2 regions of the Brachybacterium sp. AOP24-D1-21 genome follow, and region 1 is predicted to be linked to the other one. Evidence: riboswitches for the same ligand, from Rfam matches in the RefSeq annotation. Region 1 holds a riboswitch; the other holds the start of a gene.
The links. A riboswitch is a leader RNA that binds a small molecule or an ion and turns the genes downstream of it on or off. The one in region 1 is predicted to bind thiamine pyrophosphate.
Positions count from the first base shown of each region.

Region 1 (15,728 bases):
GCCCGCAGCGCCCGCAGCGCACTGTGACGACCCCCATGACCACACCGGCCACGACCACCCTCCCACGGGTGCAGATCTGGTCCGGGATCTGGTCAAGGGTCTGTCGATCCAGGCGCTGCTGATCCCCGCACTCGGCATCCTGCTGCTCGTCGCGATCCTGCCGTTCGCACCCGTGAGCCCCGCTCCGCTCCTGCTCGGATTCGCCCTCGGCGCTCTCCAGCTGATCTCGCTGGTCGCCACCAGCCTGTTCGTGGCGCGCACCCGCAAGCAGCTGGCGATCAACCCCGGCCTGCTCGCCGTGCGCAGCGTCGTCGACGAGCTGCTGCGCGTCGCCACGGTGCTGCTGGCCATACTGCTGTGGCCGGGGGACATCCGGACTGAGCTGGGCATCTGGATCGGTGCCGGCTGCGCGCTGGTCTGGCTGGTCCTCGCCACCGCGCAGACCATCACCACCCGGCAGCGGATCGCCCGCCCCGGTGACTGGTCGAAGGCTGCGATCTCCACCCTGCTGGCGCAGCGGGTCGGAGCCCGCTCCACGGTGGTCATGCGGCTGCTGGACGTGCTCGGCACCGTGCTTTTCCAGGTCGGCGCGACCGTGCTGGTGATCCTCTCACCGGTGCTGGTGATCGGCACTGCGGTGCTCTCGATCGGCACCGGGCTGTCCACCCTGGTGCTCCAGCGCCGTGCCCCCGCTGAACGCTCTCGCACCCCCTGGGCCTATGCTCCGCTCGCCCTCGGAGTCCTGACCGTGGCCCTCGCCGCGCTCGGGATGGGTGCTTTCTGAGCTCCTGCTCCCTGAGCATCTTTCCCCGCACTTCGCATTTCACTCGTACCCCTCACCCCTCGCAGGAGCCGATGATGACCACTGCCCCCACCTCCACGACCCGCCTCTCGGGCCTCTCCCTGGACCAGGTCGACGAGTCCGTCCGCATTCAGGACGACCTGTTCGGCCACGTGAACGGGCGGTGGCTGCGCGAGCACGAGATGCCAGCGGACCGCTCGAGCGACGGCGCCTTCCATGCCCTCCGGGATCTCTCCGAGGAGCGGGTGCGGGAGATCATCGAGGAGGCGGCGGCGGATGCGGCCGACGCACCGAGCGGGGAGGTCCCGACCACCGACCACGGCCGTGTGGGCGCCCTGTACCGGATGTTCATGGACACCGACGCGATCGAGAAGGCCGGCTTCGGGGTGCTCGACGAGCTGCTCGACACGATCACCTCCACCACCGACCTCGAGGCCATCACCCGCACCATGGCCGCCCCCGACTCAGGGGCCTCGGCGCTGCTGTCCTACGTCTGGACCGACGACCGCGACTCCACGAACTACCAGGTCAAGATCCATCAGGGCGGGCTGGGCCTGCCGGATGAGTCCTACTACCGCGAGGACAGCTACGCCGAGATCCGCGAGGCGTACGAGGGTCACCTCGCCCGCCTCTGCGATCTCGCCGGGCTGCCCGGCAGGGACGGGCTGGTCGCCGGCGGCGCCGAGGACCTCGCCCGCGCCGTGATGGACTTCGAGACCCGCCTGGCCGGCTGCCACGTGGACGTGGTCCGTCTGCGCGACCGGGAGAAGTCCTACAACCCGATGGATTCCGCCGCGCGCCGCGAGCTCGCCCCCGCCTTCCCCTGGGAGGCCTACATCGAGGGCACCGGTGCTCCGGCACGGGCCTTCGAGGTGGTCTCCGTGAGCCAGCCCGAGTACGTCTCCGCCGCGGCGGAGCTGCTGGCGGGAGAGGACCTCGCGGTGCTGCGCACCTGGCTCGCCCTCCACGCCGTCTCCTCCTACGCGCCCTACGGGCCGGCCGCACTCGTCGAGGAGAACTTCGCCTTCTCCGGCCGCGTGCTCTCCGGTGCTGAGGAGCTGCGGGAGCGCTGGAAGCGCGGCGTCGCCTTCGTCGAAGGCACCGCCGGTTTCGCCGTCGGCCGCGAATACGTCGCCCGCCACTTCCCCACCTCCCACAAGGAGCGGATGACCGAGCTGGTCGAGGCGCTGATGAACGCCTACCGCGACTCCATCGAGCAGCTCCCGTGGATGACTCCGGCGACCCGCGAGAAGGCGCTCGCCAAGCTCGAGAAGTTCACGCCGAAGATCGGCTACCCCGAGGTGTGGCGCGACTACGACGGTTTCGAGATCGTCCCCGGCGACCTGGTGGCCACCGCCCGCGCCTCCCGCCGCTTCGAGGCGGCCATCGAGTACGCGAAGGTGGGCGGCCCGATCGACGAGACCGAATGGCACATGACTCCGCAGACGGTCAACGCCTACTACAACCCCGGCCGGAACGAGATCGTCTTCCCTGCCGCGATCCTGCAGCCGCCGTTCTTCGATGCGGAGGCGGACGACGCGGTGAACTTCGGCGGGATCGGCGCGGTGATCGGGCATGAGGTGGGCCACGGCTTCGATGACCAGGGCTCCAAGTACGACGGCGACGGCAACCTGATCTCCTGGTGGACTCCCGAGGACCGCGAGGCCTTCGACACCCGTGCCGCACAGCTCATCGCCCAGTACTCCGAGCTCTCCCCCCGTGATCTCGACGAGTCCCATCGCGTCAACGGCGCGCTGACGATCGGCGAGAACATCGGCGACCTGGGCGGTCTCTCGATCGCTGTGAAGGCCTACCTGGCAAGTCACGACGCCGCTGACATCGACGTCGAGCTCGACGGATTCACCGGGCTGCAGCGCGTGTTCTGGTCCTGGGCCACCGTGTGGCGCGGGAAGAACCGTGACCAGGAGGCGATCCGTCGGCTGGCTGTGGACCCCCATGCGCCGATGGAGTTCCGCTGCAACACGGTGGTGGGCCATCTCGAGGAGTTCCACGCCGCCTTCGCGGTGACTGAGGGTGACGCCATGTACCGCGCGCCGGAGGAGCGGGTGACGATCTGGTGAGGCCCGAACCTCCGTTCTATGTGGGGCGCACCCGGCCCTCCTGGATCGGCTGGACCAGGATCGGGATCACTCTGCTGTTCGGCGTGATCCTTGTGCTGCTGATGTCCCAGCGCTCCAGCCTGCCGGGAGTTCTCCTGGTGGCGGCGCTGTTCCTCGCCCTGGCGGTGTGGACCTGGATGGGGCAGTGGACGCGCTTCATCGTGGATGAGCACGGCCTCACCGTGAGCCTGGGCGGCTTCCTGCCGCGCAGGCCGTGGCCGCTGTCGGAGTTCCGCACCGTGCAGCTGCGAGAGCTGCCCTCGTCACGCGCCGGGGTGACCCTCGGCGGTTACGGGTGGCGGCGCGGCACCGTGCTCACACCCCACGCCCAGGAGCTCACCCCTGTCGGGAAGCGGAAGGTCTTCACCGTGGACGAGCCGCGCGCCGCCTACCGGGTGATGGCCACCCGGCCCGGCCTGATGGTCGAGATCATCGGCCGCGGCTCCACCCACTTCATCATCTCGCCGGTCGATCCTCAGGCGACGGCCGAGGCCGTCGACCAGGCGATCCGCGCCCGCCTCTGAGCGGGTGCCGCCACGGCGCCGGGGCTGCTGCTCGGTGATGCCCCCGCGGCCCCGGTCAGGGCGCCCGTTGGGGTAGAGTGGCTCCTTGTCATCCACTGACAGGGGAGCACCGAGCGGTGCTGAGAGTGCGCACCAGGCGCAGACCCTCGAACCTGATCCGGCTCACACCGGCGTAGGGAGTCGGGATATCCGTGCGGCACCATCGGTGCTGGACGCCCCTTCCGTTGAGGAAGGAGAAGTGATGATTCGTTTCCGCACCGTAGATCTGCTGGTCACGGTTCTGATCGGCGCCGCCTTCGGTGTCGCATTCCTGGGGTACGGCCAGCTGTACACCCTGATCGGGCCGCTCACCGCAGCCTTCAAACCCGCCGAGGGACTCCTGGCCGGGATCTGGTTCCTGCCTGCCGTCCTGGCCGCCCTGATCGTGCGCAAGCCCGGCGCTGCGCTGCTGGCCGAGATGATCGCCGCCGTGCTGTCAATGCTGCTGGGCAGCCAGTGGGGCTGGGGCACGGCGATCTCCGGCCTGATGCAGGGCGGCGGGGTGGAGCTCGCGTTCCTCGCCTTCCGCTACCAGCGCTTCACGCTGCCGGTCGCGATGCTGGGCGGGATGCTCTCGGCCCTGCTGGAGTGGGGCTGGGAGAAGTTCGCCTACTACCAGGAGATGAGCTGGACCTACTCCCTCGTGATGCTCGGCTTCTTCCTGCTCTCCGGGGCGCTGCTGTGCGGCGTGCTGGGATGGGCCGCCAGCCGTGCCCTGGCCGCCACCGGGGCTCTGGACTCGATGCCGGCGGGCAGGGAGCGCGCCCAGCGGGTACGAGCCGCATCGCCCTCCGGAGGATCTGCTGGATCACAGGCTGAGCGCATGGCACCGGACGACGCCCGGGCGTGACGGACCTGTCCCTGCGAGGGCTCACCTGGCAGCCGTACACGCGGGCCGAGCCCACCGTCCTCGACCTCGACCTGGAGATCCCCGCCGGGCAGCGCGTGCTGCTGGCCGGGGCCAGCGGCAGCGGGAAATCCACCGTGCTGCGGGCCCTGGCCGGTCTCCTGGACGAGGAGACCGGAGAGCTGACCGGCAGCGCGCCCGGCCCCGCCCGCCCCGGCGAGCGGGGCCTGCTGCTGCAGAACCCTCTGGACGCCCTGGTCGCGGCGACCGTCGGCCGGGAGGCGGCCTTCGGCCCGGAGAATGCCGCCCTGCCACGTGCGGAGATCCAGGCCCGCACCACCGCGGCGCTCGATGCGGCGCTGGTGGATCTCCCCTCCGACCGTGCGCCGCTGGATGCCTCCGGCGGGCAGCAGCAGCGCCTGGCCCTGGCGGGATCGCTCGCGTTGGATCCCTCGGCGCTGCTGCTGGATGAGCCGACGTCGATGCTCGATGAAGCCACCGCCGCTGCGGTGCGCGAGTCGATCCTGGCCACCGCGGCGGGCCGCACCCTGGTGGTCGCCGAGCACCGGCTCGCACCGTGGCTGGACCACGTGGAGCGCCTGATCGTGCTCGGTGAGCAGGCACAGATCGTGGCCGACGGCCCGCCCCACGAGATCGCAGCCGGCATGACCGCCTCCCCCGCCGCACCCACCCGCTCGGCTCCCCGCGCGCAGCACGAGGGCGCCGTGATCGCGGCCCTGCGGGGCATCGATGCCCAGCGGGGCGGCCTGGCCGTGCTCGACGATCTGACCCTCGAGCTGCGCAGCGGAGAGCTGTGCGTGATCACCGGCCCCAGCGGCAGCGGCAAGACCACGCTGCTGCGCACGCTGCTCGGTCTGACCGCCCCGTCCGCTGGGAGCGTGGAGCGGCCCGCGCCCGAGCACGTCGCCTTCGTGCCCCAGAACCCCGAGCACTCCTTCGTCGCCGGCAGCGTGCGTGAGGAGGTGCTCGCCTCCCCCTGGGCACGCGACGAGCAGCTCGCCGATCAGCTCCTGGAGCGAGCGGGCCTGAGCGACCTCGCCCAGGCCAACCCCCACACCCTCTCCGGCGGGGAGCAGAGACGCCTCGCGATCATCGCCGCCCTCGCCCAGAAGCCTCGCCTGCTGGTGCTGGACGAACCCACCGTGGGACTGGACGCGGCACGCCATGCGGCGGTGCTCGAGCTGCTGGCCGCCGCGCGAGCCGAGGGCTGCGCTGTGGTGGCGGCCACCCACGACCTAGAGCTGATCGCGCAGGGAGACGTCGAGCACCGCCTGAGCGGGCCGGATGCTGAGGACGGCGGATCTGGCAGCAAGAGCCCCGATCGCACCATCGGCCCGGTCCCCCGCGCTCGCACGATTCCCGCCGACGCACTGAATCCGCTGGTGCTGAGCCTCATCGGGATCCTCGCCGCGATCGGCTCCTTCGCGGTGCAGTCCTGGCAGGGCGGGCTCCTGGCCCTGCTCCCGATCGTGCTGCTGGCGCCACTTGCGGTGCGGTCCGTGCGCGGGGGTCTGCTGCGGCTGACTCCGATCCTGCTCTCGGCCGCAGGCCTGGCCTGGACCTCCGCTCTGCTGGGCGACGCCCCCTCCCTCTCCGCCGAGGCCTGGCTGCTCGGCGCCAAGGAGGCCGCACGCATCACCGTGTTCGTCGTGCCCGGGGTGCTGGCGCTCGGGAGCGTGGACCCCACGGCGCTGGGCGACGCCCTCGGAGGCAGGCTGCGGATGCCCGCCCGCATGATCGCCGCTTCGGTCGCAGGGCTCGTCCGCGCCGGCCATCTGGGCCGGCAGTGGGAGATCATCACCCATGCCCGGGTGCTGCGCGGGATCGGCACCCGCACCTCCCCGAGAATGCTGGCCGGAGCCACCCTGGCCCTGCTGGTCGATGCCCTGCGCGGCGCCCAGCAGCAGGCCCTCGCCATGGACTCACGAGGCTTCGCGACCGCGACCACCCGCACCTGGGCGCTGCCGAGCCCGCTGCGGCGCGCGGACCTGCTGGGCGTCACGATCGCGCTCGGGCTCGCCGTATGGCCGCTGCTCGCGGAGATGCTGGTGGGGTGAGCGCTGCGCGAGCCTGTGCCTCTGAGCTGCCGAGAAGACCGACGGACGACCAGGACACATCCGGCCCGTGACACATCGACCTGCAGGCCTGAGCTATCGAATACGCCTCGTGCGAGCGAACCACAGATACGTCACCACGGGCGTCACGATCCAAGGGATCACGCCGCCGAAAGCGAACAGGATGTAGATGACAGCAAAGGGGATCCATTGCGGGTCGGCGAAGAATTCGGGCAGGTGGCGTCCCAGCGGAAGCAGCAGTGCCACCAGCATCGCGAGCAGAGCTCCGAGGACGAACACCAGCGGCCGTCGTGCGCGCCGATCCGCCCAGGCCAGCAGCAGCGCCCAGGAGAGCGCGGCCAGCACGCCGGCTGCTCCTGCCTCGCCGACTATGGCGACCCCGGCAGCAAGCACCGCCGCCACCCCGATCAGCCACGTACTGACTCGCCTCCGGGGTCTCACCCCGTAGCGCTCCGCCAGAGCCGGCGTGAGGGGTCGCAGCGCCCCTGTCCCCGCCGCACGCTCACTCGATTCTGCCTCCATGAGCGGATGGTAGCCCGCGGCGTCCTCTGGCGGCCCGCAGTACTCTCGTGCAATGACGGATAACGACTCTGCCACCGATGACGCCGTGATCGAGCTGGCCCACTCCCTGCTCGATGCTGCCCGCAACGGCGACTCCGTGACCCTGCTCTCGCTCATCGACCAGGGCGCCCCGGTGGATCTCCGCGATGGCGCCGGAAACTCTCCGCTGATGCTCGCTGCCTATCACGGCCATGCCGAGCTGGTGCGTGAGCTGGCCGTCCGCGGGGCGGACGTGGACCTGAGCAATGATCGCGGTCAGTCACCGCTTGCGGGCGTCGCCTTCAAGGGCTTCACCGCGGTCGCGGAGGTCCTGCTCGGCGCTGGCGCCGATCCGGGGCTGGGCACCCCGAGCGCCCTGGAGACCGCGAGATATTTCGAGCGCGAGGAGATCGTGGCGCTGATCGAGTCACGGGGGGAAGGCCGAGCCGCGGGAGAAGACTGAGTCGCGGGAGAAGATTGAGTCGCGCGGGAAGTAGGCAGGGACGGGACGCTTGCCCGAACGCCGCGCCCGACGCCTCAGCCGCGATCCGGCCGCAGCACCATCGCCACATGCTCGATCCCAGCCTCCATGAACAGCCCGCCGAGGGACTCGAAGCCCATCGCGGCGTACCACTGCTCGAGGTAGGCCTGGGCGTCGATGTGCACCTCGGCCCTCGGCGCGACCTCCCGAGCATGCGCGAGCGCCCCGGCCATCAGCTGACGGCCGTAACCACCGCGTCGGTAATCGGCGCGCACTGCCACCCGGCCGATCCGCACCGTGCCGCCGGGCTCCCTGAGCACCCGCAGGTGCGCCACCGGTTCACCCGGAGCTCCCAACACCTCTGCGGCAACCTCTGCGGCCGGGGCACGCGGGATCGCACGCTCGAGCCACATGAGCGTCGTGGTGGGGTCGAGCTCCCGACCATCCAGATCAGCATCCGTCGCGTGCTGCTCGAGGGTGAAGACGTCCTGGCGGAGCTTGACGAGCAGATACAGCGTGCAGGGGTCGATATCGGCGAGCGCGGCGTGGCGCAGCACGGCACCTGAGGGGTCGGGAACTGGCATGGCAGAAAGGTTACTGCGGCGGCACCTGCTGTGCGTCGACCATCCGGGTGACGGCGGTGCGCCAGTGCTCCACCATCAGCGGTCCGCCGTGGCCCTCGTCCTCGACGATGATCAATTCGCTGCCGGGCCAGGCGCGGTGGAGCTCCCAAGCGGTCAGGGCAGGGCCGGACACATCGCGGCGCCCGTGGATCAGCACCCCGGGAATGCCCGCCAGCCGAGCCATCCCGCCGAGGAGGCCGCTGCCGGGCTCGCCGCCCCATGGCACGGCCCAGTCGGCGACGAACCCGTCGTGCGCCCAGTAGTGAGCGACCAGACGGGCGAAGCCGCGCTCGTACTCAGTCATCGGCTCGTGACCGGCCCCGGCATGCGCGGTGGAGGGTCCTCCCCCGCCGATCCCGATGTGCGCGTCCTCCCAGGTCATCCAGGCGCGGGCGGCGTCGTCGACCAGGTTCTGATCCGCTCCGGTGAGCATCTGCCGATACGCCTCGATGAGTCGGAGCCGCTGCGAGCCGTGGTCGCGACGGTCGAAGCCGGTGTGGTGCTCGGCGAGGGCGGCGACCGTGTCCCAGGCCTCGGGGTAGAGGGCGCCGACTCCCTCGGTGATCCACTCGATCTCGCGCCGGGAGGTGGAGGTGACGGCGAACAGCACCACGCCGAGCACCCGTTCGGGATGAGCTTGGGCGTAGGCGAGGGCGAGGGTGCTGCCCCAGGAGACGCCCTGCACGATCCAGGCGTCGATCCCGAGGTGCTCACGCAGCGCCTCGAGGTCGGCCACCAGGTGGGCGGTGGTGTGGCCCGTGAGATCGACCGGGCCGGGAACCCCAGGCGACGGGGTGGAGCAGCCGGCGCCACGCTGGCACAGGCCGATGATCCTGGCCCGGTCCGCGGGAGAGTTCCGTCGGTAGCCGGGGGTGAGCCGACCTCCCGGGCCGCCATGCAGGTAGAGGGTGGGGACGCCCTCGGCGGTGCCGGACTCCTCCCAGAAGATCTCGTGGACGTCGCCGACGGGGAGCATCCCCTCGGCGGTCGCGGCGGGTGGCGGGGGCATCGCGGTGCTCATGCAGCTTCCTCGGTTGCGTTCCCGGGGGTGAGCGCCCAGGGCGCCGCCGGGTGCTCACGGCTCCAGCTCGCGCGGCGGCTGCGGACGCTCTGACAGCGCGGGCACCAGAACACGGTCCGGGCGGCGAGATCCGTCGAGCGCACCGTGGTGCCGCACAGCCGGCAGGGCAGAGTCTGGCGGTGGTAGACGTAGAAGGACCGCTCGCGGGAGATCACGTCCGGGTCCTCGTCCCCGTTCTGGCGGGTGCCACGGGAGCGCTCGACGATGCGGGCCTCGAGGTCGCGGTGCTCGGGCTGGGTGGTGACGATCCTGCCGGTGCGGGCGCCGTAGGTCATCAGCGCGACCAGGTCCTCCCACATCTCCTCGAGCATCCCGGTGCTCAGATCCTTCCCGGGCACGAAGGGGTCCAGGCGAGCCCGGAACAGCAGCTCGGCACGGTAGATGTTCCCGATCCCGGCCACGATCTTCTGGTTCATCAGCAGCGCGCCGATGGTGGTGCGGGAGCGGCGCACGGCGCCGATGAAGCGCGCCGGGTCCGCGTCGGCCCTCAAGGGGTCCGGGCCCAGCCGGTCCAGGACCGTCTGCCGCTCCTGCGCGTCCATGATCTCGCAGGCCGTGGGCCCGGTGAGGTCCGCGAGGCCCTGCGGCCCGGCGATCCGCAGCCGGACCGTCGGCCGCGGCACCAGGCGGCGCCAGTCGGCGGTGCCCCCGCGGCCCGTTTCCTCTCCGTCCAGTTGCTCTTCCTGTTCACCGATCCGCAGTCGCGGCGCGCCGATCGCGTGAGCGTCGGTGAAGCCCGGCTCACCGGCGAAGGTCCAGGAGCCGTACAGCCCCAGATGAATATGGACGTGCCGAACCGCCGGGGAGTCGCGGTCGACGTCCTCCGTCGGTGCAAAGGGCAGGAAGAGGTGCTTGCCGACCGCCTCAGCGCCCAGCAGCACCATCCCGTCCAGCTGCGAGGCGTCGGAGAATCGTCCCTGCGGGCTCGAGGTGCGCACGCGCTGTCCGCCGAAGGCCTGGTCGAAGGCGGCGGCCAGTCGGTGGACGGTGTGACCCTCGGGCATCAGTCGGCAGCAGGAGCAGCGGACTTCTCGTACCCGCCGGTGCGCTCGTAGAGGCCCACCAGGTCGATCCGGCGCTGGTGGCGCTCCTCGCCGGGGAAGGGCTCGGCGAGGAAGATGTCGATCAGCGACTCCAGCTCCTCCTCGGTGTGCTGGCGGGCCCCGACGGAGATGACGTTCGCGTCGTTGTGCTGGCGGGCCAGGCGGGCGGTGTCCTCGTTCCACACCAGCGCCGCCCGCACGCCCTGCACCTTGTTCGCGGCGATCTGCTCACCGTTGCCGGAGCCGCCGATCACGATGCCCAGGGACTGCGGGTCTGCGACCACCGCGAGGCCGACGTCGGTGCAGAACGGGGGGTAGTCGTCGAGGGCGTCGTACTCGTGGGCACCGTGATCGGTGACCTCGTGGCCCTTGTTCTGGAGCACCGCGACCAGGCGGTTCTTCAGGTCGAATCCGGCGTGGTCGGTGCCGATGTGCACGCGCATGGAGGGTCTCGCTTTCGGGGTTTCTGCAGGGGCTGGCGGCGCCGGCCGAGGTGACCGGTGGGAGGGTGGGAAGGCGCGGAGGACGGGGTGGGTCAGCTGAAGTCGATGCCGCCGGTGCGGGTGCGCTTGAGCTCGTAGAAGCCGTCGATGGTGGAGAGGGCCTCCATCGCGTCGAACAGCTTCCCGGCATCCTCACCCCGGGGCGCGGGCGAGATGACCGGCCCGAAGTAGGCGGTGCCCTCCCCGAAGGAGATCACCGGGGTGCCGACATCGTCCCCGACCAGAGAGATGGCGCGCTCGTGCGAGGCGCGCAGGGCCTTGTCGATGGCGTCACCGGGCACGTTGTCATAGGCCTCGATCAGAGTGGCGGGCAGTCCGGCATCGGCCAGCGCCTGCTCCGCGACGCGGCGGCGATCGTCTTGGTCCCCGCCCACGTGGTAGCGCTCGCCCCAGGCGGTGTACCAGCGGGCGAACGCGGCATTCCCCTCGGCCTCGTCGATCGCGATCGACAGTCGTGCGGCGCCCCAGGACTGATCGGTGCTGCGCCGGTAGTCCGCATCGAGGTCGCGGCCCTCGTTGAGCACTGCCAGCGACATCACGGAATAGCGCGGGGTGATGTCACGGACCTCGGCGGCGTGGCCGAGCCAGCGGCTCGTCATCCACGCGAAGGGGCAGGCGGGGTCGACGAACAGCTCGACGGTGCGCTCACTCATACGGTCTCCTTGACTCGGGGGCGATGTCACCATTCTGTCATTCGCGGTCGACCTGTGCGGAAACGTCATAGAGGTGACCGGGGCGACACCTCCTGCATGCCAAAAAACATTGCACTGCGCTGGGAGGACGGGTTTGATCAATGCGTGCTCGATTCCCGTCCCGCCTCCGTCGCGGCCCCCGCTCTGCCCCGCGCTTCGGCGCCCGGGGTGATGCGCTCGATCGTCCGCAACCATCGCCGGATGCTGGCGGTGGTGCTGCCGCTGGCGACGCTCTCCGAGGGCATCGAGCTGCTGATGCCGATCGTGCTGGGCCTGGTGATCGACCACGGCGTCCTGGCCGGGGATCTGCGGCTGACGGTGCTCGGTGCAGTAGGCCTGATCGCGATGCGGATCCTCGGCGTGCTGCTGTGGACCTGGACGTTCCTGCAGTCGCAGAAGGCGTGCATGTTCGAGCGTCATCGCCTGCGCGTAGGCCTGACCGGGGCGGTGCTCGACCCTCGATCGCGTGCGGTGCAGCGCCCCGCCGGCGAGGTGCTCTCGATCGCCACGTCGGATGCGGACAAGGCCTCCGATCTGCTGGACATGCTCCCCTGGGTGGTCCCCTCCGCCATCGCGGTGCTCGCGGCCTCCGTGTACCTGGCAGTGTCGGATTTCTGGCTGGGGCTGGCCATGCTGTGCGGCATCGTGGTGATGGTGGTGGTGATCCGGGTGATCACCCCGACCCTGTCCGCCCGCTACGACGATCAGCAGTCCCAGGCCGCGGAGGCCGCCGCCACCGCCACCGACCTGGTCCACGGGCTGCGGGTGCTGCAGGGGCTGGGCGTGCAGAGCCGCGCCCGGGCCACCTACCGTCGGCGCTCCCAGATCGCGCTGCAGGCGGCACTGGTCAATGCCCGCTACTCAGGGATCTCCTCCGGCCTGACCACCCTGGTCACCGGCACCATGCTCGCCGCCGTGGTGGTGCTCGCCGCGCTCCGCGCCCTCGACGGTGCCCTCGCCCTCGGAGTGCTGATCGCGGTCGTGGGGGTCGCCCGCTACGTGATGGGCATGCTCCAGGGGCTGTCCGGCGCGCCGGTGTGGTGGGCGAGCATGTCCACCTCGGCGCGACGGGTGCGGGATCTGTACACGGACCTGGGGCGCACGGTCGACGATCCGGAGCTGGGCCTGGATGTGCTCACCGTCCAGCGCGATGATCGCGGCGATGTCGCCAGCACTGCCGCCGGTACTGCCGGGACCGACGTCGGCCGTCGGGGCGCCGCGGGTGGCCTGCAGCTACCGCAGCTTTCCGTCGCCGACGGCGAGGTCGTCGCGCTGGCCTGTGCGGATGCCCGTGATGCGGAGGCCGCGATCGATGCGGTCAGCGGCCGGGTCGATGCCGGGGCGCGCGTGGGAACCACGCCGATCACGCCTGCCGACCGGCTGACGCTGCGCTCCGAGCTGCTGGTCGAGCCGCACGTGGTCGACCTCTTCGACGGCACCCTGCGCGAACAGCTGGCCACCCGCGCGCCCGCAGGCACCACGGACGGCGCCGACGGCACCTGGGCTGACCACGCCCTGCATGCCGCCGGCGCGCAGGATCTGCTGCGGATCCTGCCCGACGGCTATGACACCCGCATCCTGGACCGCGGCTCGAACCTCTCCGGAGGGCAGCGCCAGCGCATCGCCCTGGCCCGGGCGGTGGCGGCAGATGCACCCGTCCTGGTGCTGCACGACCCCACCACCGCAGTCGACGCCGTCACCGAGCAGAACATCGCCGAGGCGCTGATCGCCGCGCGCCGTCGCACCGACCGGGCCACCCTGCTGGTGACCCGCGCACCGGCGCTGCTGCGCGAGGCGGACAGGGTCGTGTTCATGCAGAACGGAGCGGTCGCCGCTGAGGGCGCGCACACCGACCTGATGGGGATCGAGGCCTATGCGGAGGTGGTGCGACGATGAGCGACATCGACTGGAAGCGCCCGCTGGACGAGGTGCTGGGGGACGACGCCACTGCACGCCGGCAGCTCGCCGAGCATGCGCAGCTGCTGCCGATCGCCGACGCGCGCACCTCCCTGCGGTTCATCACGGCCCGGCTGCGGGAGCACTGGGTCTCGGCACTGGCCACCCTTCTGATCACGATCGGCGGTGCGGTCGCCGCGGCATTCCTGCCGCGGCTGATCGGCGCGGCCGTGGATGTGGTCGTCGACGGCGAGTCGAAGGACCAGGTGTGGATGCTGGGCGGCCAGATCCTGGGCGTCGGCATCCTCCAGGCCGTGCTCATGGCGCTCGGCTGGGCGATGATCTCGGCGCTGGGCCAGCGGATCCTGGCCGGGATGCGCGAGGACGTCATCGATCGGGCGCTGGACCTGCCCGCGCAGACGATGGAGCGCACCGGCATCGGGGACGCCCTCTCGCGGGTTGCCGATGACGTCGACGTCGCCGCGCGCGCGGTCAACAACCTGGTGCCGAACCTGATCCAGCTCGGCTTCCTGGTCGTGATCACGCTGGTGGGGATGGCGACCCTGTCGCCCTGGCTGCTGCTGATGGTGGTCATCATCGTGCCGATGTACGTGCTCGCCGCGACCTGGTACCTGCGTCGCACCGCCCCGATCTATCGGCGGGAGCGGATCGCGATGGGCGCCCGCGCGCAGGGCCTACTCTCGGCGATCCATGGGATCCCCACCGTCCATGCCTACGGCATCGAACGGCGCGAGACCCGCCATGTGGCGGTGCTCTCGGAGACCGCCTCGGTGCTGAACATGCGCGTGATGTATCTCGTGAGCCGCCTGGTGATGGGCCTGAACGTGCCGGAGAACCTGGCGCTGGCAATGGTGCTCCTGCTGGGCTTCGTGATGGTGCAGGTCGGTGGGGCGCCGATCGGTCTGGTCACCGCCGCTGCGATCTACCTGGTCACCCTGTTCTGGCCGATGATGTCGGTGATCTTCAATCTCGATGAGGTGCAGTCGGCGCTCGCGAGCCTGGCCCGGATGGTCGGGGTGATCACCTCGATCGACCCGGCCGCCTCCCCCGGCACCGAACGCCCCGGCGACGCATCGATCCGGCTCGAGCAGGTCTCCCATGCGTACACCTCCGACGAGGAGGGCGTCGAACGGATCATCCTGCAGCCGCTGGACCTGGACATCGCCTCCGGGGAGACGATCTCGCTGGTGGGTGCCTCCGGTGCCGGCAAGTCCACGCTCGCCGCGATCCTCGCCGGCACCCTCGAGCCGCGCCACGGCCGGGTTCTCCACGGCGGTGCGGACCTCGTGCGCGCCGACCTCGAGGCGATGAGGTCCCACGCCTCGATCGTGAGCCAGGACGTCCACGTGTTCCGCGGGACGCTGCGGGAGGACCTGAAGCTCGCGGACGCGGAGGCGAGTGATCAGGAGCTGCGCGAGGCGCTGGGCAGGGTCGATGCGCTCACCTGGGTGGACCGGCTTCCCCAGGGCCTGGACACCCAGGTGGGTGAGAAGGGTGCCCGGCTCACCGCCGAGCAGTCCCAGCAGCTCGCCCTGGCCCGGATCGCCCTGCGCGATCCCGCGGTGCTGATCCTCGACGAGGCCACGGCCGACGAGGGCTCCTCCGGGGCCCGGGTGCTCGAGCGGGCTGCGCTCGAGGTGGCTCAGGGCCGGACCACGATCATCGTGGCGCACCGGCTCTCCCAGGCACGGATCGCCGATCGCATCCTGGTGATGGCCGATGGCGCGGTCGTCGAACAGGGCACCCATGATGAGCTGGTCGCCCAGGGCGGGGACTATGCGCGCCTCTGGGAGGCGTGGAGCAGCTAGGCCATAGGAGGCGAAGCTGCTGGCGCCTGGATGCTCAGACCCTCTGACGCCGGCACCTCTAGCGCCGGCGCAGCCTCAGCACCAGCACGCCCGCGATGCCTGCCAGCAGTCCCAGCACCGTCAGCATCCCGGCACCGCCGAACTTGACCAGCTGGCCCCACGAGGCGTCGATGCCGAGGACCGCGAGGGGACCGTGCTCGAGGGTGGTCTGCCCGAGCTCGAGCACCGATCCCTCGGGCGCGTCCTCGGCCGGGTCGCCCTCCACCTCGAGCGTGAGCACGACGGTGACCGGTTCGTCGCCGGCCGGCTCCGCATCGGCAGGGCGCTGCAGTCTCTGCAGGCTGACCGTGTGCATGCCCGGCAGCCACGCCGAGGCGACGGAGGACAGCTCGGAGCTGCGGTTCCCACGATCCACCGGGGTGGTCATGCCCCCTCCCGCCACTCGGTCAGCAGGGTTCATCCGCCAGCTGCCACCGCCCACGGTCACCTGCCCACGGACGGCGTTGGTGACCCGCAGAGCGAGCTCGCCGGCGGCCTCGGGCTGCGACGTCTCCTCGACGCGCCAGCGCAGGCGTTGCCCCTCCTGGACAGGGATCCTCACCAGGCCCACCT
Region 1 covers NZ_JBQSXX010000001.1:3,155,667-3,171,394, reverse strand. Annotated here, with positions in the region: gene ACT3UF_RS14200 (hypothetical protein) at 1-784, shown strand, start outside; gene ACT3UF_RS14195 (M13 family metallopeptidase) at 859-2,883, shown strand; gene ACT3UF_RS14190 (hypothetical protein) at 2,880-3,446, shown strand; TPP riboswitch at 3,537-3,642, shown strand; gene ACT3UF_RS14185 (ECF transporter S component) at 3,688-4,335, shown strand; gene ACT3UF_RS14180 (ATP-binding cassette domain-containing protein) at 4,332-6,410, shown strand; gene ACT3UF_RS14175 (hypothetical protein) at 6,504-6,950, opposite strand; gene ACT3UF_RS14170 (ankyrin repeat domain-containing protein) at 7,003-7,431, shown strand; gene ACT3UF_RS14165 (GNAT family N-acetyltransferase) at 7,506-8,033, opposite strand; gene ACT3UF_RS14160 (alpha/beta fold hydrolase) at 8,044-9,093, opposite strand; gene ACT3UF_RS14155 (Fpg/Nei family DNA glycosylase) at 9,090-10,157, opposite strand; gene ACT3UF_RS14150 (ribose-5-phosphate isomerase) at 10,157-10,639, opposite strand; gene ACT3UF_RS14145 (mycothiol-dependent nitroreductase Rv2466c family protein) at 10,732-11,352, opposite strand; gene ACT3UF_RS14140 (ABC transporter transmembrane domain-containing protein) at 11,497-13,287, shown strand; gene ACT3UF_RS14135 (ABC transporter ATP-binding protein) at 13,284-15,116, shown strand; gene ACT3UF_RS14130 (hypothetical protein) at 15,175-15,728, opposite strand, start outside.

Region 2 (15,728 bases), 2.9 Mb from region 1:
GGACACCCTCGACCGAGCCCTGGCCGCAGGGAAGCTCACCGCACCCGACGCCCCGCTCACCACCGCCGCGGACCTCGGCTGCGGCAACGGTCTCATGACCGCCTACCTCGCGGCGGCCCTGCCCGAGGCGAACGTGCTGGGCAGCGACGCGGACGCAGACGCCGTCAGCTCCGCCCGCGCGACCCTCGCCGCAAGCGGCCTCGAACGGGACGGCGTCGAGGTGAGCTGGGACGACGCGCTCTCACGAGTCGCCGATGCGAGCCTGGACCTGGTGCTGCTGAACCCGCCCTTCCACGACGGCACCTCTGTCGACGCGACCCTTGTGCAGGGGCTGCTCGACACCGCCGCGCGCGTGCTGCGCCCCGGCGGTCAGCTGTGGTTCGTGCACAACTCCTACCTGCGCTACCGCACCGAGGTGGAGCGCCGGGTCGGTGCCGTGCAGCAGCGCGCCCGCGACCGCCGCTTCACCGTGCTCAGCGCCACCCGCTGACCCGTCCGCTCCCGCCCTGAGACGCCACTCCAGCGGAGCGACGTGAAAAGCCCCGTCACCTGGGCGCAACTAAAAATCCCCGTCAGCGGGGCAAAGTAGGGCGATAGCCTGCGCTATTTCCCCCACTTTGCCCCGCTCACGGGGCTGGGACCGCTGGCGGGGCTGGTCAGCTCACCATGCTGCGCAGCACCGAGGTGAACATCGCCAGGCCGTCGGTGCCGGAGCGGGTGCCCTCGCCGGGCTGGTCCGGGCCGAAGCCGGTCTCGACCGCGTGCTCAGGGTGCGGCATCAGGCCCACGACGTTGCCTGCGGCGTTGGTGATTCCGGCGATGTCATGGCGGGAGCCGTTGGGGTTCGCCTCGAAACCGGCCGGGCCGTGGGTGGCGCCAGCGGCGTAGCGGAACACGATCCGGCCCTCGTCCTCGAGCTCGGCGAGGGTGCGCTCATCGGCGACGTACTGGCCATCCTGGTTCTTCAGCGGAATGCGGATGACCTGGCCCTTCTCGTAGCCGGAGGTCCAGGCCGTGCTCGTGTTCTCGACCGTCAGCGGTTGGTCGCGGCAGAGGAACGCACGGTGCGCATTCTTGATCATCGCGCCGGGCAGCAGATGCGTCTCGCAGAGGATCTGGAAGCCGTTGCAGATGCCGAGCACCGGCATCCCGCCCTTGGCGGCGTCGGCGACCTTCTCCATCACCGGGGCGAAGCGGCTGATCGCGCCGGCGCGCAGGTAGTCGCCGTACGAGAAGCCGCCGGGGAGCACGATCGCTTCGACGTCCTGGAGAGAGTCCTCGCCGTGCCAGAGAGCGACCGGCTCGGCCCCTCCGATCCGCACGGCGCGCAGCGCATCCCGGTCATCCAGCGTGCCCGGGAAGGTCACCACACCGATGCGCATCAGGCCTGCGCCCCGTCGGCCTCGTCCTCGACGTCGATCGAGACGACGTCCTCGATGACGGGGTTGGACAGCAGGGTGGTGGCGGCCTCGCGGAGGGAGGCGAGCACCTGGTCGGTGATCTCACCTTCGACCTCGAGCTCGAAGCGCTTGCCCTGGCGCACCGAGGCGATGCCCTCGAAACCGAGTCGCGGCAGTGCGGCGGCGACGGCCTTGCCCTGCGGGTCGAGGATCTCCGGCTTCGGCATGACGTGGACCACGACACGTGGCATGGGGACTCTCCTGGGGGACGACGGCCGCGATGGGGCGGGCCGGGCGGGTGGATCTGCAGTGCGGGTGAGCGGTCGGCACGGGGTCGGCCGACGGGTCGGGCCCGACGAGGACATCGTACCGAGCCGGAGCCGATCGGCGGGGGCCTGCCCACCGTGGGAACGACCTCCCGGTCGCCTCGGTTCAGAGCAGGCCACGTTCGAGGGCCAGGGTCACGGCCCGCGTCCGGTCGTCCACCCCGAGCTTCGTGAAGATCCGCAGCAGATGGGACTTCACCGTCGACGCCGCGATCGAGAGCCGCTGTCCGATCTCCGCGTTCGACCTGCCGGTCGCGACCAGGCGCAGCACGTCGAGCTCACGGGCGGTGAGGGCCTCGGGCCGCGGTGCGCGCAGCGAGGAGGCGATCGCGGCGGTGGCGACGGGGGCGAGGGTGGTGCGGCCGGTCGCGGCGCTCGCCGCCGCCTCGAGCAGCTGCGGCGCAGGGGTGTCCTTGAGCAGGTAGCCGGTCGCTCCCGCCTCGATCGCTCGCAGGATCAGTGCGTCGGTGTCGTAGGTGGTCAGGACCAGCACGGGGACCGGAGACGCGGAGCTGCTGAGCAGGCGCGTGGCCTCGACCCCGTCGGTGCCGGGCATCCGCAGGTCCATGAGCACCACGTCGGGGCCCCGGCCGTCGCGCTGGAGGCGCTCGACGGCGTCGACCGCCTCCTGGCCGGTGCCGGCCTCGGCCACCACCTCGTGCCCGGCGGACTCGAGCACGGCCCGCACCCCGGAGCGGAAGATCGGGTGGTCATCGGCCAGGACCACGCGCAGGGATTCACTCGGCATCGGGCTCGGCATCGGGCACCTCCGGGGTGGTCGCGGTGACGGGCAGGACGGCCCGCAGCGTGGTGCCCGCGCCGCGGGAGGAGACCAGGTGCAGCACCCCGCCCTCGGCTTCGAGCCGGGAGCGCGTCCCCACCAGGCCGTAGCCCGCGGTGGGCAGGTCCACATCGAAGCCGGCGCCGTCGTCGGAGACCTCGAGCAGCGCGTCCCCCTCCTCGCGGGTCAGGCGGATCCGCACGGAGCCCGCGCCGGCATGCCGCTCGATGTTGCGCAGCGCCTCCTGGAGGGAGCGCAGCAGCACCACCTCGGTGCGGGTCGCGACCGAGGACCAGCCGGAGGAGTCCACCGTGGTGCGTACGCCGGTGCGCTGCTCGAGGTCCGCGGCCAGACGGTCCAGGGCCGCACCGAGGTCGAGGGGCGCCTGGGTGCGGGCGATCAGCGCGCGGGACTCGGCGAGGCCCTCCCGGGAGATCTCCTCGATCTGGGCCAGCAGCGGCACGGGAGTGCTGTCGGTCCCGCCCACCCCGTCAGGACCGTCGGAGCCGCTGGTGTGCCGGGCGGCCTGGGAGAGCATCGTGATCGAGGTGAAGGACTGGGCGAGGGTGTCGTGGATCTCGGCGGCGAGCCGGCCCGCCTCCTCGTCGACCCCGCGCTGATGCTCGAGGACGAGCAGCGCGGAGCGGGTCCGCTCCAGGCTCCGCACGGAGTCGGCGAGCTTCTCGGCCAGCTCCCGGCGTTCGTGGGAGAGGGTCTCGATCTGCCAGATCCAGGTCGCCATCAGCACGGAGAACAGGGCGCTGCCCAGCCCGGTCGCGAGCGCCACCGCCACCCCGGCCGAGCCGCTCTCGAGCCCCCGCGGCAACCGCACCAGGACGACCCCGCCCGCGAGCAGCAGCGTCGCGGCCAGCCCCGCGCGGTAGGTGGAATGCAGCACCCACATCAGCATGAACGCGGCGAAGAGGTGCAGGCCCACGTTCGAGACCCCCAACAGGGCCACGGCGATCCCGCCGAGCACGATCGTGCCCACCACGCCGGCACCGGGCAGGCTGCGCAGCACTACCGCCCAGTGCGTGGCGGCGTAGGCGGCGAGCCAGAACGAGACCAGCAGGGCCGTGAGCGGCCCGGGGGAGATCACCAGTCCCAGCAGCGCGGTCCCGGCGACGATCAGGTGGAGGGGCCAGTTGGTGGCCCAGCTCCGCGGCACGCCGTCCAGGGTGCAGAGGTTCCCGCCGGCGATCAGCGTGCGACGCTCAGCCTGCGTCACGAGGACTCCACCGGAACGTGGTCCTCGCCAGCACCAGCATGACGATCAGCCATGAGCTCAACACTAGTGCCGCGAGCACCGGGATCGACAGGTCGTCCAGGCCGAAGGGGGCGATCTCGATCTGCTCCCCGAACTCCTCCGGGAGCAGCGAGAGGCGCAGACCGCGCGCGATCCATGCCTGGGGGAAGACGTAACCCAGGTTCTGCAGCCAGGTGGGCAGCTCCGACATCGGGATGTAGCTGCCGGAGAAGAAGCTGAGCACCACCGTGATGGGGGCGGAGGCGGCGATCGCGGCCCGGCCCGAGGGCAGCGCCGAGGCGAAGGCGACCCCGGCGGCGGTGGTCGCGGCCGTGCCCAGCAGCAGCACCCAGGCGAAGGTGAACATCTGGTGGGGCATCGGCACGTCGAAGGCGAATCGCGCGACGACCAGCAGCAGGGCTGTTTGCAGGGTGGTGTTGAGGGCCACGAGAACCACCTTGGAGATCAGGTAGGCGCTGCGAGGCATGGGGCTCACCACGAGGCGCCGCAGGGTGCGGTCATCGCGCTCGGTCGCGATGATCTCCGCGGTGGACTGGAAGCCCGAGGTCATCACCGCCGCGGCGATCATCCCGGCGAGGTAGTAGGTGGAGGCCGCGACCTCGGTGCCGTCCTGCAGCGTCCAGGCCTGGTCGAAGATCGTCGCGAAGATCGCGAACAGCACGATCGGGAAGGCGAAGCCGAAGATCACCTGGAGCGGCTCGCGGTAGAACTGCAGCAGCTCGACGCGGGTGCGCACGCCGACGGCGCGCAGCAGGGAGGGGGCGCGGCGGGAGGCGGCCGACGTCGGGGCGGCAGGATGCAGGGTGGGAGCGGTGGTGGCGCTCATCGGGGTCCCTCCGAGACGAGGCCGAGGTAGATCTCCTCGAGGGACGGGCGGCGCACCTCGAGATCGGGCAGGGAGGGATGGGCGGCCAGCAGCTCGCGCAGCAGCGGATCGGGGTCCTCGACCACGCGCGCCTGCGGCCCGTCGGGGCCGGTCCAGGTGACCGTGGAGCTGGTGCCGTGGGCCCGACGGATCTCGGCGACGGTGCCCTCGGCAACGATCCGCCCGGCACGCAGCACGGCGGCGCGGTCGGCCAGGAACTCGACCTCATCGAGGTAGTGGCTGGTCAGGACGATGGTGGTGCCGAGCCTGCGCAGCTCCCGGATCAGCTCCCAGAACTCGCGCCGCGCGGCCGGGTCGAAGCCGGTGGTGGGCTCGTCGAGGAACAGCAGCTCCGGCCGGGAGACGATCCCGGTGGCCACGTCGAGGCGTCGGCGCTGCCCGCCGGAGAGGCTCGCGATGCGAGCGCCGGCCTTCTCCGCGAGGCCGGTCGCCTCGAGCAGCTCGGGGACGTCCCACGGGTCCTCGCAGTAGGCCGCGTACTGGGAGACCATCTCCCGCACCGTGAGCGAGGCGCGCTCGCTGCCGCTCTGGGCGACGATCCCCACCCGGTTGCGGTCCCGGCTGCCGAGCGCCGTCGGGTCCAGGCCCAGCAGGTCGATCGTGCCGGACTCGCGGTGTCGCAGCCCCGTGCACATCTCGAGGGTGGTGGTCTTACCGGCGCCGTTGGGGCCGAGCAGCCCGAAGATCGTGCCCCGGGTGACACGGAATGACACATCGTCGACGACGCGGCGGCCGCTGTAGGACTTCACGAGGTGGGAGACGGCGAGGGCGGGCGGAGGGTCTGCGGCGGGTGCCGGGGTCGGGGCGGTCCGTGTGCTGGTCATGGCTCGAGTCTGGGAGCGCGGCGATGCAGTCGGTACCACCGAGTAGCCACGATCGCCTCCACCGATCGGTGGAGGCGAGCACGCGCCGGGGGGCCGCCCCCTGTGCAGACGGTGCCGGCGGCGATAGGTTCGAGGGACCGTCGCACCCATTCCCAGGAGGAACCGATGAAGATCCGCCACCTCGTCCACTCGTGCTTGCTGGTGGAGACCGGCGGGCGTCGACTGCTGATCGATCCCGGCGGCTTCAGCGGCGAGGCCGTGCGCGGCCTCGGCGCCGCGGTGCTGACAGGGATCGACGCCGTGCTCCTGACCCATCAGCACCCCGATCACGTGGACCGCACCCTGCTGGACGAGGTGCTTCGCCTGGCGACCACCGCCGAGGTGATCGCGGAGCCCGAGACCGCGCAGCAGCTGCGGGAGGCGGTCGACGGCGCCGCTGCGGTGCGCCCCGAGCAGCTGCGTCCGCTCGCCGCCGGGGACGCGCACGTGCTTGCCGCGGTCCAGGGCCACGGCTCGTTGCGGATCGAGGCTGTCGGCGGCCGGCACGCGATCATCCACCCGGACATTCCGCGGGTCGGCAATTCGGGTCTCGTGATCTCCGCGGGGGACGGCCCCCGGCTCGGCGTGACCGGAGATTCCCTCGAGCCGCTGCCGGAGTTCCACGGCATCGACGTGCTCGCCTTCGCCGTCGTCGCCCCCTGGTCGAAAGTGTCCGAGACCGTCGACTTCCTCCGCGCCGTCGGCCCGACGCTGGCCCTGCCCGTGCATGAGGCGATTGCGAGCGACGTGGGCCGACCGATCTATCTGCGCCAGGCCACTGCCCTCGCTCCCGAGGGCACGGAGGTGCGTGACTGGCCGGTCGACGGGGTCATCGAGCTCCCCGGGAGCTGAACGCGCCATGAGCGCCGAAAGGAACAGGAACCGGTCCGAGGACCGGCGGGACCCCGCGGACCGAGCAGGGACCGGCGACGGTGCCTCCCGCGCGATGCATGCGGTGCCCCGGGAGCACTTCCTGCCCCCGGAGCTGCGGGACCGTGCCGGCGTGGATTCCCCGCTGCCGATCGGAGTGGGCCAGACCAACTCCCAACCCAGCACGGTGCTGGACATGCTCCGCCTGCTCGATGTGCGTGAGGGGCAGCACGTGCTCGACGTCGGTGCCGGTTCCGGCTGGACCACGGCGCTGCTCGCCCACCTCGTCGGACCCTCCGGGAGCGTGGTGGGTGTGGAGCGGCAGGTGAGCCTGCTGGCACCTGCCCGTGCCGCGCTCGCCGGGACCGTCGGCCGCGAGGACGGCCGCGCGGAGATCCGCGAAGCCCTCCCCGGGGTGCTGGGGGCGCCGGCGGACGGACCTTTCGACCGGATCCTGGTCTCCGCCGCCGCCCGGTCCAGCCACTGGTTCGTGGACCGCCGCGCTCCAGGGACGCCGGATCGGGGTACGGTGCTTCCGTGCACGGGAGTCCGGTAGGCCGGGCTGAGAGGGAGTTCTCGAACTCCGACCGTAGAACCTGATCCGGATCATGCCGGCGCAGGAAGCTCCGCCAGGCGATCGTCGCTGCGCGCCCGTGCCCTCGTGAAAGGCACGGATCGTGAGCATCACTCCCGTCGGCACCCCCGCCACCCTCCCGGGCACCGCCCCGGATCCCACCGAGACCCCGCTCGGCTTCGGCGTCGGCGCCAGGGTCACCGCAGCCGTCATGACCGATGACTACGCCCGAGTGCTCGTCGGCATCCTGTCCCGGCTCGACCTCACCGGCCTGGTGCGCGAGACGGGGGACGTCTCCACCTATCTCGGCGGCCACGAAGCCCACCTGCAGCGGTATCTCATCGACCTCGCAGACGACCTCGCCCGCACCGAGCACCACGCCACCCTCTCCGTGACCCTCTCGCGCGGCTGCCCGGGAGAGGTGACCTGCGAGCTTCCCGGTGGCGCCGGCCCGCGCGACGTCGGGATCACCGAGCCCCGTCGCACCGGCCGTTTCGCTTCCGCGGAGTGGGCGCTGTACCCGCTGGCGGACCAGGTCGCCGCCGACGGCACCGCGCCGGACCACATGCGCGACATCTACGCCGCGATCGACCGCGCCCGGGAGCTGGGCACCTTCCGCGGCTCCGAGCATTTCGTCACCCGCCTCGAGGGCGACATCGGCGAGGTGATCGCGACTGCCGTCGCCGGCTGGTTGCAGGTGGGTCGCAGCGTGCAGCACGTCACCAGCCATCTCACCCTCTCCCTGAACAGCCCCTCCCACGAGGTGCGCGAGCTCGGCGAGGAGACGCGATGACCCGCGCACAGACTCCGGCAGAGACCCCCTCCCGGGCTCCCGGCCAGACTCCCTCGCAGGCCTCTGATCTGGCCGCTCGTGCCGCCCGGCGTCCGAGGCTCTCCCTGCGCGAGATCGTGCTGGTGGTGGTGCTCGGTGTCGTGTTCGGCTTCCTGTACTGGGTGTTCGTCCAGGCCTGGAACGGGCTCGCGATCGCGATGGGCCCCGCCGGGGACCTCGCCCAGCACGTCCTGTTCGGCTCCTGGCTATTGGTGGGACCGGTGGCGCTGGCGATCCTGCGCCGCCCTGGCGTGGGCATCCTCGCCGAGATGCTCGCCGCGATCATCGAGGTCGTCTTCCTCGGCAGCCCCGTCGGCCCGATGCTGGTGCTCGCCGCCGCGCTGCAGGGCATCGGCAGCGAGCTGCCCTTCGCCCTGACCCGCTACCGCCGGTTCGGTTGGGGAGTGTTCGCCGCCTCGGGCGCCTTCGGTGCGGGCCTGGTGTTCTTCTGGACCGCCTACCGGATGGGCTGGTACGGCCAGGACCTGCTCGCGCTGCGGCTCGGGATGCAGGTGCTCTCCGGGATCGTGCTCGGCGGTCTGCTCGCCAGGGTGATCGTCCGCGCCCTGGAGCGCACCGGCGTGCTCGCGAACTTCGCGATCGGTGCCGCCGCGCAGGGCGACGACGGCATCCCGGCACGTCGTGTCCGCTGAGGCCGCAGCGGCCGCCGAGGTCACCGCGCCGGGCGAGAGGGAGGCGGCGGCCCCCGGGCAGTCGGGGACGGTGGTCGAGGCACGGGAGCTCGAGGTGGTCCTGCCCTCGGGGGACGGCGTCGGCCCCTGGACCGGGAGCATCCGGGCCGGGGAGCAGGTGCTCCTGCTGGGCCCCAGCGGCTGTGGCAAATCGACGCTGCTGCGCGCGCTCGCCGGCGCGCTCCCCTCCCACCAGCGCGGCCGGGTCACCGGCACCCTGCGGGTGGGCGGCATCGACCCGATCGCCGAGGGGGTCCTGGCCACCGCGGGGACCGTCGGATTCCTCGGTCAGGATCCGACCGACGGGGTGTGCCTCCCGCGGGTCGCCGATGACGTCGCCCTCCCGCTCGAGAGCCGCAGCGTGCCGCCCGCGCAGATCGGGAAGCGCGTGCGCGAAGCTCTCGCAGACGCGGGCATCGAGACGCTCGCCGACCGCCCGGCCGCGACGCTCTCGGGCGGACAGCTGCAGCGTGCGGGCCTCGCCGCGGCGCTCGTCGCCCGGCCGCGCCTGCTGCTGCTGGACGAGCCCACCGCGATGCTCGATGCCGAGGGCGTGCGCGCTGTGCGCGACGGCGTCGAGCGGGCTGCGCGCGAGGGCGGAGTGGCAACGATCCTCGTGGAGCACCGCCTCGACGACTGGGCGGGGGAGTCGGGCCTGGCCGGACTTCCGGCACGGACCATCGCGCTCGACGCCTCCGGGCAGGTGCTCGCCGACGGGCCGACGACTGTGGTGCTCACCCGTCACGGCGCCGCGCTGCGCGAGGCGGGGTGCTGGCTGCCCGGGGAGGTCGAGGAGACGCTGAGCTCCGAGAGGGGGTCCGGGGAGGTGGCTCCGTCCCCAGGCCCGGAGGCCACGCCGGATCCGCTGCTCACCGTGCGGGGCGCCGAGCTCGGCCACGGCGACCGCACCGTGCTGCGCGAGGTCGAGCTCACCGTGAATGCGGGGCGTCTGCTCGCCGTCGTGGGCCGTAACGGCGCCGGGAAGTCCACGCTGCTCGGCGCGCTCTCCCGCCTGGACCTCCCGCAGGCGGGCACCGTCGACGGTGCGGCGGCTGGGCTCGTGTTCCAGCGACCCGAGGCGCAGTTCGTGGCCGACACCGTGCAGGCGGAGCTCGCCGCGTCCGGGGCCGGGCACGAGCAGGTCGAGGAGATGCTCGCCCGGCTGCGCCTGCAGGCGCAGCGGGACGCCAGTCCCTTCAGCCTCTCCGGCGGTCAGCAGCGCCGGCTCTCGATCGGCGCGATGCTGCTGACCCAGCGCCCCGTGCTGCTCGTGGACGAACCCGGCTACGGCCTCGATCGTGTCGCTCAGCAGACCGTCCTCTCGCTGCTGCGGGAGGCGGCCGGGACCGGTCGCGGCGTGGTGATGACCACCCATGACCTGCGCACCGTCCGCGCGGCCGATGCGGTCGCGGTGATCGCCGACGGCCGGCTGCTCGGACCGATGTCACCGCAGACGCTGCTGCGGGACCGCGGCCTGCTGCAGCGCGCGGGGCTCGTGGCGGCACCGCTGGTCCCGGGGGCGGCGCCGGCGGTGAAGCCGCCCGTGGCGAGGGCCCGTGCGGCCGACGAGCCCGCCCGCCCACGGGACGCATCCGGATGGCTCTCGCGCCGTAACCCGACCGTGCTGCTCGGCCTGCTGACCGCGCTCAGCATCGTCTGCATCCTGCTGACCGACCCGCTGCCGCTGGTGCTGCTGTACCTGCTGCTCTCGGCGGGGACGATGATCGGCTGCCGGCTCGGACCGCTCAGGCTGCTGCGGGCCCAGCTGCCGTTCATGGTGTTCGCCAGTGGCGTGCTGATGGTCAACGTGCTCGGCCGGCCCGGGCATGAACCGTGGCCGGAGCTGCCGATCCGAGTCACGGAGGAAGGGATCGTGCTGGGCACCGCCCTGGCCCTCCGGGCACTGGTGATCGGCCTCGGCGCCCTCACCGTCACCCGCGCCGCCGATCCGCGGCGCACGATGGTGAGCCTCCAGCAGCACGCTCACCTGCCACCCCGGTACACCTACGCGCTGCTGGCGGGACGGAGACTGCTCGAGGATCTGCCGCGCCGCTGGGAGACCCTCACCCGTGCGCACCGGGTCCGTCTGCCGCTCACCGCCGAGGGTGCGGTGGCGCGATTGCGCGCCCGTCACCTGCTGCGCTGCGCCTTCGCGCTGCTGGTCGATGCGGTGCGCAGCGCCGAGAGGCTCGCCTTCGCGCTCGAGTCGCGCGGGCTCGGCGACGGCCCCCGCACCCTGTGGCGCCCGGTGCCGCTCACCGTCGCCGATGCGCTGCTGGCGCTCGGCGTCGCCCTGGTGGTCGCCGCGGTGCTCGTCCTGTCCTGAACGGTTCCCCCTGAAGTGCTTCGAGGCGGCAGCTGCCACCTCGAAGCACTTCAGCTGAGGTCGGGGACTCTGCGGCGTCCGCTCAGAAGCCCCTTCCGGTCAGGCGCTCGTACGCCTCGACATACCGCGCGCGGGTCTGCTCGACCACCTCGGCGGGCAGAGCGGGCGGGGGGAGGTCCGAACCCTTGGACCAGCCGGAAGCGGGAGAGGTCAGCCAATCCCGCACGAACTGCTTGTCCAGGCTGGGAGGGGTGCGGCCCGGGGTGTACGTGTCCGCGGACCAGAACCGGCTGGAGTCGGGGGTGAGCACCTCGTCGCCGAGCATCAGCGTGCCATCGACCCGGGAATGCCCGAACTCGAGCTTGGTGTCGGCCAGGATGATGCCCTGCTCAGCGGCGATCCGGCGGGCCCGCTCGAAGACCGCGAGCGTGAGCGACTCGAGCTCGGCGGCGAGCTCCTCACCCAGCAGCTCGCGCGCCTGGGCCACGGTGATGTTCTCGTCGTGCTCCCCGGCATCGGCCTTGGTCGAGGGGGTGAAGATCGCCGGCTCCAGGCGAGAGGCCTCGACCAGGCCGGCCGGCAGCACGTGCCCGCCCACCGATCCGCCGGCCCGGTAGTCGGCCAGGCCGGAGCCGGTGAGATGCCCTCGCGCGATGCACTCCAGCTCCACCATGTCCAGGCCCCGGCAGCGCACCGCGCGGCCAGCGACGGCCTCGGGCACATCGGTTCCGGAGAGCACATGGTGGGGGACGATGTCCGCCAGCTGCTCGAACCAGAACAGGCTGATGCCGGTCAGCAGTCGGCCCTTGTCAGGGATGCCCGGCTGCAGCGAATGGTCGTAGGCGCTGATGCGGTCCGTCGCGACCACCAGCACCTGGTCGGCGGTAGACGGGTCCTGGCCCTCCGGCACGTACAGCTCACGGACCTTGCCGGAGACCACGTGGTCCCAGCCCGGCAGCTGCGGGGCCTCGATCAGCGGGGTGGCGTCGACGCTCATGCGCGATCCTCCGTCACGGTGTCGGTGTCGGTGTCGGTGTCGGTGTCGGTGTGCGCTCCGGCGTCTGCCGCAGCCCGGAGGGCGATGTCGGTGCGGTGGTGGCTGCCCTCCAGGCCGATCGCCTCGGCGCCGGTCAGCGCGAGCGCGCGGGCCGCCTCGAGGTCCTCACCGGTGGCGACCACCGAGAGCACTCGACCGCCGGCGCTGACCAGGTTGCCGTCCACCATGCCGGTGCCGGCATGGATGACATGGGTGCCGAGCGCCTCCGCAGCGTCGATTCCGGAGATCGGGTCTCCCGTGCGCACCGTCGCCGGGTAGCCGGCGCTGGCGAGCACCACGGTCACGGCGCTGTCCTCGCTCCAGGTCAGCTCCGTGTCCTCGGCCAGTTCGCCGCGAGCGGCCGCGAGCAGCAGCGGGGCCAGCGGCGAGGTGAGCCGCTCGAGCACCACCTGGGTCTCCGGATCGCCGAAGCGGGCGTTGAACTCGATCACCCGCAGTCCGCGGGAGGTCAGCGCCAGCCCGCAGTACAGGACCCCGTTGAAGGGGATGCCGCGGTCGGCGAGCTCAGCGATCGTGGGCCGGGCGACGGCGCGCAGCACCTCGTCGACCAGGCCCTCCGGCGCCCACGGCAAGGGGGAGTAGGCGCCCATTCCACCCGTGTTCGGACCCTCGTCGTCATCCAGTGCGCGCTTGAAGTCCTGGGCCGGCGCCAGCGGCACCACGCGGGTGCCGTCGCTCACGCAGAACAGGGACACCTCGGGGCCGTCGAGGAACTCCTCGAGCACCACTGAACCGCCGGCTGCCAGCACCGCCTCGGCGTGCGCCACTGCGGCCTGCCGGTCCTTGGTGACCACGACGCCCTTGCCGGCCGCGAGACCGTCGGCCTTGACCACGAAGGGCACATCTTGCAGCGGGTTGACCCGGTCCAGCCCGGCCTCCAGCTGGGACAGGGCGCTGACCGTGACCGAGGCGGAAGTCGGCACGCCAGCGGCGGCCATGATCTCTTTCGCCCAGGACTTGGAGCCCTCGAGGTGGGCGGCGGCAGCGGACGGTCCGAAGACAGTGAACCCCGCCTCCCGCAGGTGATCCGCGGCGCCGGCGACCAGCGGTGCCTCAGGGCCGATCACCACCAGGTCGGGCTGCAGTTCTTCGGCGAGGCTGACCTGGGCATCGAGGTCGGTCACCGGGACGTCGTGACAGGTGGCGAGCTGCGCGATGCCGGGGTTGCCGGGCGCGGCGTGCAGCTCGGGGGTGGGGGTATCTGAGGCGAGCCGGCGGAGGATCGCGTGTTCGCGGCCGCCGCTGCCGATGATGAGGATCTTCACGCGGGCAGGGTACCCAGACTCGGACGACCGTCGGAGAAGTGCCCGCAGAGCGGCCCTCCCGGGTCGGCGTGGAGCGCGACTCCGGGCGCCGCCCCGGTGCTGTGCAGGCGCTGCGCGGGCAGTACTACTGCGCCGCACCGGTGCTGCGCGATTACGATCGATCCCATGCCCGCCGAGCTCCAGCACCCCGATCCCGCCGTGACCGACGCCGGCGCGCTGCCCCGCGCCCGCGCCGTCACCCGGTTGCGCCTGGACCTCTCCTATGACGGCACCGACTTCCATGGCTGGGCCGCCCAGCCCGGCCAGCGCACCGTTCAGGGGGAGCTCGAACAGGCGCTCGGCCGGATCGCCAGAGTCCCGGCACGGGTGACCGTCGCCGGGCGCACCGACGCCGGGGTCCACGCCCGGGGGCAGGTCTGTCATCTCGAACTGCCCGATGACGTGCTGGCCACCCTGCCCGGGCGCTCGCCCCGCAGCCCCGCTGAAGCGCTGGTCACCCGGCTTGCAGGCGTGCTGCCCGACGACGTGGTGGTCCATGTCGCACGGGTGGTGCCGGGCGACTTCGATGCCCGCTTCGGCGCGCTGTGGCGACGCTACCGATACCGGATCTCCGATGGGCCCGCCGCCCATGACCCGCTGCGTCGGGACGTGCTGCGTCACCGTCGGCCCCTGGACGTCGAGGCGATGGCGCGGGCGAGCGCCCCGCTGCTCGGCGAGCATGACTTCCTCTCCTTCTGCCGCCCCCGCGAAGGGGCGACGACCATCCGCGAACTGCGCGAGATGACCTGGGAGCGACCGGAGGAGGGGCGTGCAGATGCGGGGCTGATCGTCGCGACCGTGGTCGCCGACGCCTTCTGCCATCACATGGTGCGCTCCCTGGTCGGGGCCCTGATCGGGGTAGGGGAGGGCCGACGGGACCTCGACTGGCCGGCGCAGGTGCTCACCGCCCGCACGCGCCAGGCCGCCACCCGCGACGGCGTCGGCGCGGCCCCGCTGTGCCCCCCGCAGGGACTCACCCTGGACCACGTCGCCTACCCTCCCGATGAGGAGCTCGCCGCCTGGGCTGCGCGCACCCGGACGCTGCGCCAGCCGCCGCCCCAGGAGCCACTCCCCGAGGCGGGCCCAGAGGCAGGCTGAGAGCTGGGTCCAGAGCCTGGTGGGGAGCCGGAGCGGGCCTGGGCGGAGAGCCGGGCAGGACCGGGACCGGAGTCGGGCGCAGATCACACCTCTGACAGGGGTCTTCTGCGTTGACGCTCGGGTGCGGCAGTGCGTATTGTTGAGCGCTGTTGTGCCTTGATGTGTGCCCCGACTCCGCAGCCGTTCTCTGATGCCCGGCGCGAAAGGGAATCTCACCCACATCCAGGACCGCCGTCGCGTCGTGAGCGGAGCGGGCCGGGTACAGCCATAGGGGCCATGCTTTTACCCGAAGGAAGCGTGCCCACGGTCCATCGAACCGTGCCTGGTCGGCGTCTTGCCGCCCGGGCACCACGACGAGAGAAGAAGGCACGAGTGCGTACGTTCACCCCGAAGCCCGGCGATGTCGAGCGTTCCTGGCACGTCATCGACGCAACGGATGTCGTCCTCGGCCGGCTCGCTTCCCAGGTTGCACAGCTCCTGAGGGGAAAGCACAAGCCGGTCTTCGCACCCCATGTGGATGCAGGCGACTTCGTGATCATCATCAACGCTGACAAGGTCGCGCTGACCGGAAACAAGCGGGAGGCCAAGCTGGCCTACCGCCACTCCGGCTACCCCGGCGGCCTCCGCGGCACCCCCTACTCCGAGCTGCTCGAGAAGAATCCCGAGCGCGCAGTGGAGAAGGCTGTTCGCGGCATGCTCCCCAAGAACAAGCTTGCTGATCAGCAGATCAAGAAGCTCAAGGTCTACAAGGGCTCCGAGCACCCGCACGCCGCTCAGATGCCCGTCCCCTTCACCATCGATCAGGTGGCGCAGTAAGCGGGTGTCCCGCCACTCCGCCCTGCCGCACGGACGAACCAAGGAGAACCGTGACTGAGACCACCCCCGATACCACCGACAACCTCGAGGCCGTGACCGACGAGTCCGCACCCTCGAGCTTCACCACCGAGTCGACCGGCGAGTCCGCCGTCGGCGCCGGACAGTCCGCGATCGCACCGGGCTACGGCACCGGTCGTCGCAAGCGCGCGATCGCTCGCGTGCGCCTGACCCCCGGCTCCGGCCAGTGGATCATCAATGACCGCGCCATCGAGGATTACTTCCCGAACAAGCTGCACCAGCAGGAAGTCAACGACCCGTTCACGGTCCTCGACCTCCAGGGCCGCTTCGACGTGTGGGTCCGCCTCCACGGCGGCGGCCCGTCCGGACAGGCCGGCGCCGTGCGCCTCGGTGTGTCCCGCGCGCTGAACGAGATCGACGAAGACGCGAACCGCGCGATCCTCAAGAAGGCAGGCTTCCTGCGCCGCGATGCACGCGTCATCGAGCGTAAGAAGGCCGGTCTGAAGAAGGCCCGTAAGGCTCCGCAGTACTCCAAGCGCTGATCGGGCGCGGGGCAATGCTCCGCACCCTTCACGCCGCACGCACGATGCCCTCGACCTCCGGGTCGGGGGCATCGTC
Region 2 covers NZ_JBQSXX010000001.1:257,988-273,715, reverse strand. Annotated here, with positions in the region: gene ACT3UF_RS01325 (class I SAM-dependent methyltransferase) at 1-490, shown strand, start outside; gene purQ (phosphoribosylformylglycinamidine synthase subunit PurQ) at 657-1,382, opposite strand; gene purS (phosphoribosylformylglycinamidine synthase subunit PurS) at 1,382-1,651, opposite strand; gene ACT3UF_RS01310 (response regulator transcription factor) at 1,833-2,474, opposite strand; gene ACT3UF_RS01305 (sensor histidine kinase) at 2,464-3,735, opposite strand; gene ACT3UF_RS01300 (ABC transporter permease) at 3,722-4,600, opposite strand; gene ACT3UF_RS01295 (ABC transporter ATP-binding protein) at 4,597-5,484, opposite strand; gene ACT3UF_RS01290 (MBL fold metallo-hydrolase) at 5,650-6,375, shown strand; gene ACT3UF_RS01285 (protein-L-isoaspartate O-methyltransferase family protein) at 6,383-6,949, shown strand; TPP riboswitch at 6,925-7,033, shown strand; gene ACT3UF_RS01280 (YkoF family thiamine/hydroxymethylpyrimidine-binding protein) at 7,071-7,760, shown strand; gene ACT3UF_RS01275 (ECF transporter S component) at 7,757-8,452, shown strand; gene ACT3UF_RS01270 (ATP-binding cassette domain-containing protein) at 8,442-10,817, shown strand; gene ACT3UF_RS01265 (phosphoribosylaminoimidazolesuccinocarboxamide synthase) at 10,900-11,814, opposite strand; gene purD (phosphoribosylamine--glycine ligase) at 11,811-13,139, opposite strand; gene truA (tRNA pseudouridine(38-40) synthase TruA) at 13,305-14,276, shown strand; gene rplM (50S ribosomal protein L13) at 14,649-15,092, shown strand; gene rpsI (30S ribosomal protein S9) at 15,143-15,652, shown strand.
Region 2: linked by a shared signal. The riboswitch ahead of ACT3UF_RS01280 (YkoF family thiamine/hydroxymethylpyrimidine-binding protein) and the one ahead of ACT3UF_RS14185 (ECF transporter S component) in region 1 are both predicted to bind thiamine pyrophosphate.